2 regions of the Streptomyces sp. NPDC042100 genome follow, and region 1 is predicted to be linked to the other one. Evidence: riboswitches for the same ligand, from Rfam matches in the RefSeq annotation. Region 1 holds a riboswitch; the other holds the start of a gene.
The links. A riboswitch is a leader RNA that binds a small molecule or an ion and turns the genes downstream of it on or off. The one in region 1 is predicted to bind cobalamin.

Region 1 (3,397 bases):
CACCTGCCGGGCGGTGTCGCCCAGCGGCTGGTCGTCCCGGACGAAGGACCAGGCGAGCATGGTCACGGGCCCGGTCAGCATCCCCTTGACGGGCTTGACGGTCTGCGCCTGCGCGTACGTCGTCCAGCGCACCGTCATCGGCTCGGGGCGCGAGATGTCGCCGGCGAGGACCGGCGGCCGGACGTAGCGGGTGCCGTACGACTGCACCCAGCCGTGCTGGGTGGCGACGTAGCCGGTCAGCCGCTCGGCGAAGTACTGCACCATGTCGTTGCGTTCGGGCTCGCCGTGCACCAGCACGTCGATGCCTGCCTTCTCCTGGTACGAGACGACCTCGCGGATCTCGTCCTTGATCCGCTCCTCGTATCCGGCGGCGTCGATCCGCCCGGCCCGCAGGTCGGCGCGGGCCACGCGGAGCTCGTCGGTCTGCGGGAAGGAACCGATGGTGGTGGTCGGCAGCAGCGGCAGACCGAGGTGGGCGCGCTGGGCGGCGGAACGCTCGGCGTAGGGCTGGGAGCGCCGGCCGTCCGCGTCGGAGATCGCGGCGGTGCGGGCCCGGACGGCGGGGTCGCGGGTGAGCGCGGAGGCCGTACGGGAGGCGAGGTCGGCCCGGTTGGCGGCGAGCTCGGCGGCGATCACGTCGGTGCCCTGGGCGAGGCCCCGGGCCAGCGTCACGACCTCGGTGGCCTTCTGCCGGGCGAACGCCAGCCAGCGTCGGAGCTGCGGGTCGATGTCCGTCTCGGCGGTCGCGTCGAGCGGCACGTGCAGCAGCGAGGACGACGCGGCCACGTCGACCCGGTCGGCCAGTCCGAGGAGGGTGCCGAGGGTGGCGAGGGACTTCTGGTAGTCGTTGATCCAGATGTTGCGGCCGTTGACGACACCCGCGACCAGCCGCTTGCCGGGCAGGCCGCCGACGGCGGCGAGGTCGTCGAGGTTGGCGGCGGCGGGGCCGGTGAAGTCGAGGGCGAGGCCCTCGACCGGGGCGGCGGCGAGCACCTTCAGGGCCTCGCCCAGCCGGTCGAAATAGGAGGCGACCAGCAGCTTCGGCCGGTCCTCGGCACGGCCGAGCTCGCGGTAGACGCGGGCGGCGGCGTTGAGCTCCGCCGGGGTGCGGTCCTGGACCAGGGCGGGCTCGTCCAGCTGTACCCATTCCGCGCCGGCCGCCCGCAGGTCGGCGAGGACCTCCCCGTACACGGGAAGCAGCCGGTCGAGCAGGGTCAGCGGGTCGAAGTCGGCGGCCACGCCGGGCGCGGGCTTGGCGAGCAGGAGGTAGGTGAGGGGGCCGACGAGGACCGGGCGGGCGGTCAGACCGAGCGCGAGGGCCTCCTTCAGCTCGGCGACCTGCTGGGTGGAGTCGGCGGTGAAGACGGTGTCGGGACCGAGTTCGGGCACCAGGTAGTGGTAGTTGGTGTCGAACCACTTGGTCATCTCCAGCGGCGCCGTGTCCTGGGTGCCGCGGGCCATCGCGAAGTACCCGTCGAGCGGGTCCGCCTCCACGGCGGCGCGGTGGCGGGCGGGGACGGCGCCGACCATGACGCTGGTGTCGAGGACGTGGTCGTAGTACGAGAAGTCGCCGCTCGGCACCTCGTGGACGCCGGCGTCGGCCAGCTGCCGCCAGTTCGACCGGCGCAGCTCGGCGGCGACGGACCGGAGGGCGTCGGCGGTGACGCGGCCCTTCCAGTAGCCCTCGACGGCCCTCTTCAGTTCGCGGTTCTGCCCCTGCCGGGGGTAGCCGTACACGGTGGCGCGTGCTGCCGCGGGCTTCGCTGTCACGGAACTCTCCTTCGCGAGATGTGTCCAGAACATCCCGGGCGACGGGACGCGGACGCGAAGGGAACGACAGAACGGGCGGACTCCGTCGCGGGAGGAGATCCCACGTGCCGCTCGCTGTGTACGCCGACCCGCCCACGAGGTCACCGGGACATCCGCGCGCGGAATCGTCCGCGTGCGGGCAACGGGCAGGTCTTCGGACTCGCGGGCACGCTCTCCGGACATGACCGGAGGGCACCTACTGGCCGTCGCTTCCCAGGACCGTTGTCCGGTCCCAGTGCGTATGACGGCGGTCGTTCCCACTCACCGCTGCGGGGCAGTCCCGGATTCCCACCGGGTTCCCTCTTGCGACGCATCCCGCCTGGCGGACGGGGCGAACCAGCTGCGCGGGTCAGATTAGGGCGTGCGGAGCCCCGATGGCGAGGAATATCAAGATCCGGACGCGAGAACGGCGAGGATCCGCCGGTGCCGGGGACCAGCCCCACCCTTATTGCACATATATTGCAACTACTGATTGAAGGTAAAAAGGGAGTGGACCGTGAGTGGACCGATCGTGCTCGGCATCGAGTCGTCGTGCGACGAGACCGGCGCGGGGATCGTGCGGGACGGGAGGCTCCTGGCCCACGTCGTGGCGTCGAGCATGGACGAGCACGCCCGCTACGGCGGCGTCGTGCCGGAGATCGCGTCCCGCGCGCACCTCCAGGCCTTCGCCCCGGTCGTGCGGCGGGCCCTGGACGAGGCGGGGCTGCGCCTGAGCGAGCTCGACGCGGTCGCGGTCACCACCGGGCCCGGCCTCTCCGGCGCCCTCCAGGTCGGCCTCGCGGGGGCGAAGTCGCTGGCGTACGCGGCCGGGCTCCCGCTCTACGGCGTGCACCACCTGGCCGGCCACGTCGCGGCCGACACCCTGGAGCACGGCCCGTTGCCCAGCCCCTGCGTGGTCCTGATCGTGTCGGGCGGCCACACCTCGCTCCTGCTGGTGCGGGACCTGGTGCGCGAGCCGATCCTGCACCTCGGCGACACCCTCGACGACGCGGCGGGGGAGTGCTTCGACAAGGTGGCGAGGATCCTGGGCCTGCCGTATCCGGGTGGCCCCGCCATCGACCGGGCGGCCCGCGACGGCGACCCGGACGCGGTCCGCTTCCCCCGCCCGCTGACGCGGCCCGGGGACGACCCGTACTCCTTCTCCTTCTCGGGCCTCAAGACGGCCGCCGCCCGCTGGGTCGAGCGGCACCGGGCCCAGGGCCTGGACCTCCCCGTCGCGGACGGGGCCGCGGCCCTCCAGGAGGCGGTCGCCGACGTGCTGACCCGCAAGGCGCTGGCGGCCTGCGCGGCGTACGAGGTGAAGACGCTGATCGTGGTCGGCGGTGTGGCCGCGAACTCCCGGGTCCGGGGCCTGGCCGAGCGGCGGTGCGCGGCGGCGGGCGTGGAGCTGCGGGTGCCGCCGATGACGCTGTGCACCGACAACGGCGCCATGATCGCGGCCGTCGGAGACCTCCTCGTACGCGCGGGGACCGAGCCGGCCCCGCTGGACGTGTCGATCGATCCGTCGGCCCCGCTGGAGTACGCCTCCCTGGTGCCCCGGGCCGCCTGACACCGGTCGTCCCGGTGGCCCGACCGCGTCCTACGCGCG
Region 2 (3,397 bases), on a different contig from region 1:
AGCCCTCCAGGCGGTCCCGCCACAGCTCCATGGCGGCGGCCGAGCGGGTGGTGCCCAGCTCGGCGGCGAGGCCCGGCACGGCCGGGTCGGACAGCGTGCAGACCACGTCGTTGTCGGCGGGCAGCCGCTTGCGGGTGACGCCGCTGGCGACCATCCGCGCGTCGCACAGGATCGGCGCGCCCGCGCGCAGGGCGGCGCGGGCCGAGGCGACGACGCCGGGGGAGTAGGCGATGTCCCGGACCAGGTCGGTCATGCCGCAGGCGTGGATCATGCGTACGGCGACCGTGGCGACGTCGGCGGGCAGGCCCGCGAGGTCCGCCTCGGCGCGGATCGTGGCAAAGGAGCGGCGGTAGATCTCCGCGCCGTCCTTCTCGTACTCGTACATCCTGGTGTTCTCGCTCATCTCGTGGGTGTCGCCGGGCCGCGGGCCGCCGCGACGGCTTCGGACAGGGAGGTGCGGGGGGTGGGGGCGCCGTCGACGAGGTAGCCGCCGTCGGCGGTCGCGAGGACGTCGACCCAGGCGCCATGCGGGTGCCCGCAGCGGCGGTCGCAGCCCGAGTAGTGCACGGGCAGCGAGCCGGCCGGCGCGAGGGCGGCGTCCCGCCGCACGTCGGCGAGGGACTTGGCGCAGCCGGGGCGTCCGGCGCAGGCGCCGACGCCGGTGCCGGGGGCGTCGGGGCGGGTGATCAGGCCCGCCTCGGCCAGCGCGCCGAGCCGGGCGGGCGGCGCGGCGACGACCACCCCGCGCCAGGGCGTGAACCGCACCTCGGCGGCCGGTACCAGCGCCCGCAGCCGGGCGGCGGTGAGCCGCCCGAGCGGGGCGAGGACGTACAGGGCGCCGGGGCCGAGCGGCCCGGGGACGGGCGGGGCGCCCCACGGCAGCGGTACGGGGCCGGGGACGGGCTCCGCCGCGATCCCGGCGTCCGCGAGGGCGCCGGCGAGGGCGTCCGCGAGCTCGGGCAGGCGGTCCTCGGGCAGCTCCCGCACCCGCCAGGCGCCGTTCCCGGCGGCCCGGGCGGTCCGCAGGAAGGCCCCGGCGGCGGCGAGCGCGGCGCGCGGGGCGTCGACGGCGGCGACCCGCAGGGCGTGGCCGCCGAGGAGCAGCAGCGCGCGCTCGCCTGGCCCGGCCGCACCCGCCCCGGCCCCGGCCCCGGCGCCAGCCGTAGTCCCGGCCTCAGCACGGGCCCCGGCTCCCGCCCCCGTCCCCGCTCGCTCTGCGAGCAAGGTCACATCGCCGCCGAGCCCCGCGACGTCTCCGCGCCCGGAGTCCAGGACGAACAGGAAGCGGCCCGAGAGCGCCGTCGTCCAGTCCTCCGCGCACAGCAGCGCGTCCAGCTCGCGCGCCCACAACTGCGGGTCCGGGCCGCCGAGTCCGTCCAGGCCGGCGGTGGGCGAGGCGACGATGTTGCGGATCCGCTCGTGGCCCGGCGAGGGCAGCAGGCCCGCGCGGTCGAGGAGCGCGGCCAGCTCGGCGCCGCAGCCCTCGCCCAGGCCGCGCAGCTCCGCGTTGCCACGCGAGGTGATGCTGAGCTCCCCGTCGCCGAGGGACTCGGCCGCGTCGGCCAGTGCCAGGAGCTGAGGCTCCGTCAGGCGCCCCCCGGGCAGCCGGAGTCGGGCGAGCCGCCCGTCGTCCGCCGGGTGGAGTCTCAGCGCACCCGGACAGGCGTCGCCGCGATCCCGTATGAGAGGTTCGCCCGCTTCGGGCGAGGTGCGTGGGGTGGCCGACATGGCGGCGAGCATACCCACGGGCCGTCCCGCCCCCACCGGCCGTGACGCCGCCGTGGCCGGGTGTGATCCGCCCGACCCCAGGGCCCCTCCCCCGGGGCTCCCGGACGATCTAGGATGCAAGCGGCATGGGGTCCCAGGACCCCGGGGAGGAAGCCCGGTGAGAATCCGGCGCGGTCCCGCCACTGTGAGCCGGCCCGGGGGAACGCGGGGCGGTGAGTCAGGAACTCCCCGCCGTCCATACGACCACCCGGGGCGCGGACAACCCCGAGGAAGGGCCTGAGCTCGCCATGCTCCTGCTGCTGTCGCACTCCGACACCGACCTGCTCAGCGCCCGCGCGGCGAACGCCGCCCCGGCCGAGGGCGCGGTCGAGTGGCGGTTCGCCAACCCGGCCCGGCTGCCCGCCGCCGACCTGCCCGCCCTCCTCGACGGCGCCGAGCTCGTCGTCGTACGCCTCCTCGGCGGCCTGCGCTCCTGGGAGGAGGGCCTGGACGCGCTCCGCGCCGCCGGGAAGCCGGTCGTCGTGCTCAGCGGCGAACAGGCCCCCGACGCGCAGCTGATGGAGGCGTCCACCGTCCCGGTCGGCGTCGCCACCGAGGCCCACGCCTACCTGGCACACGGCGGCCCGGCCAACCTCGGCCAGCTCGCCCGCTTCCTCTCCGACACCGTGCTGCTCACCGGCCACGGCTTCGAGCCGCCCGCCGCCGCCCCCACCTGGGGCCCGCTGGAGCGCACCGCCTCCGAGGCCGTCGCCGACGGCCCGGCCGTCGCCGTGCTCTACTACCGCGCCCACCACATGAGCGGCAACACCGCCTTCGTCGGCGCCCTGTGCGACGCGATCGAGGCGCACGGCGCCCGCGCCAAGGCCCTGTACGTGGCCTCGCTGCGGGCCCCCGAGCCGGAGCTCCTGGAGGAGCTGCGCGGCGCCGACGCGATCGTCACCACCGTCCTCGCGGCGGGCGGCACCAAGCCCGCCGAGGCACAGGCGGGCGGCGACGAGGAGGCCTGGGACGCGGGGGCGCTCGCCGCGCTCGACGTGCCGATCCTCCAGGCCCTGTGCCTGACCGGCTCCCGCTCCGCCTGGGAGGAGAACGACGAGGGCCTGTCGCCGCTGGACGCGGCCAGCCAGGTCGCCGTCCCCGAGTTCGACGGGCGCCTGATCACCGTCCCGTTCTCCTTCAAGGAGATCGACGAGGACGGCCTGCCCGCGTACGTGGCAGACGCCGAGCGCGCCGCCCGCGTCGCCGGGATCGCCGTCCGGCACGCCCGGCTGCGGCACATCCCGAACGCCGAGAAGAAGCTGGCGCTCGTCCTCTCCGCGTACCCCACCAAGCACTCCCGCATCGGCAACGCCGTCGGCCTCGACACCCCCGCCTCCGCCGTCGCCCTGCTGCGCCGGCTCCGCGAGGAGGGCTACGACTTCGGCCCCGTCGAGGACCTCCCGGGCCTGGTCTCCGGCGACGGCGACGAACTGATCTACGCCCTGATCGAGGCCGGCGGCCACGACCAGGACTGGCTCACCGAGGAGCAGCTCGCCCGCAACCCGGTCCGCATCCCGGCCGCCGACTACAAGCGCTGGTACGCCGAGCTCCCGGCGGAGCTGCGCGAGCGGGTGGAGGAGCACTGGGGCCCGGCGCCCGGCGAGATGTTCCTGGACCGCTCCCGCGACCC

Region 2: another riboswitch for cobalamin. It lies ahead of cobN (cobaltochelatase subunit CobN); the one in region 1 lies ahead of metE (5-methyltetrahydropteroyltriglutamate--homocysteine S-methyltransferase).

The regions. Positions count from the first base shown of each region.
Region 1 covers NZ_JBVJDK010000003.1:494,365-497,761, forward strand. The annotation lists gene metE (5-methyltetrahydropteroyltriglutamate--homocysteine S-methyltransferase) at 1-1,770, opposite strand, end outside; cobalamin riboswitch at 1,938-2,165, opposite strand; gene tsaD (tRNA (adenosine(37)-N6)-threonylcarbamoyltransferase complex transferase subunit TsaD) at 2,306-3,358, shown strand; gene ACZ6J5_RS09600 (class I SAM-dependent methyltransferase) at 3,389-3,397, opposite strand, start outside.
Region 2 covers NZ_JBVJDK010000009.1:76,185-79,581, forward strand. The annotation lists gene ACZ6J5_RS21235 (precorrin-8X methylmutase) at 1-385, opposite strand, end outside; gene ACZ6J5_RS21240 (cobalamin biosynthesis protein CobG) at 400-1,728, opposite strand; cobalamin riboswitch at 1,836-1,975, shown strand; gene cobN (cobaltochelatase subunit CobN) at 2,016-3,397, shown strand, end outside.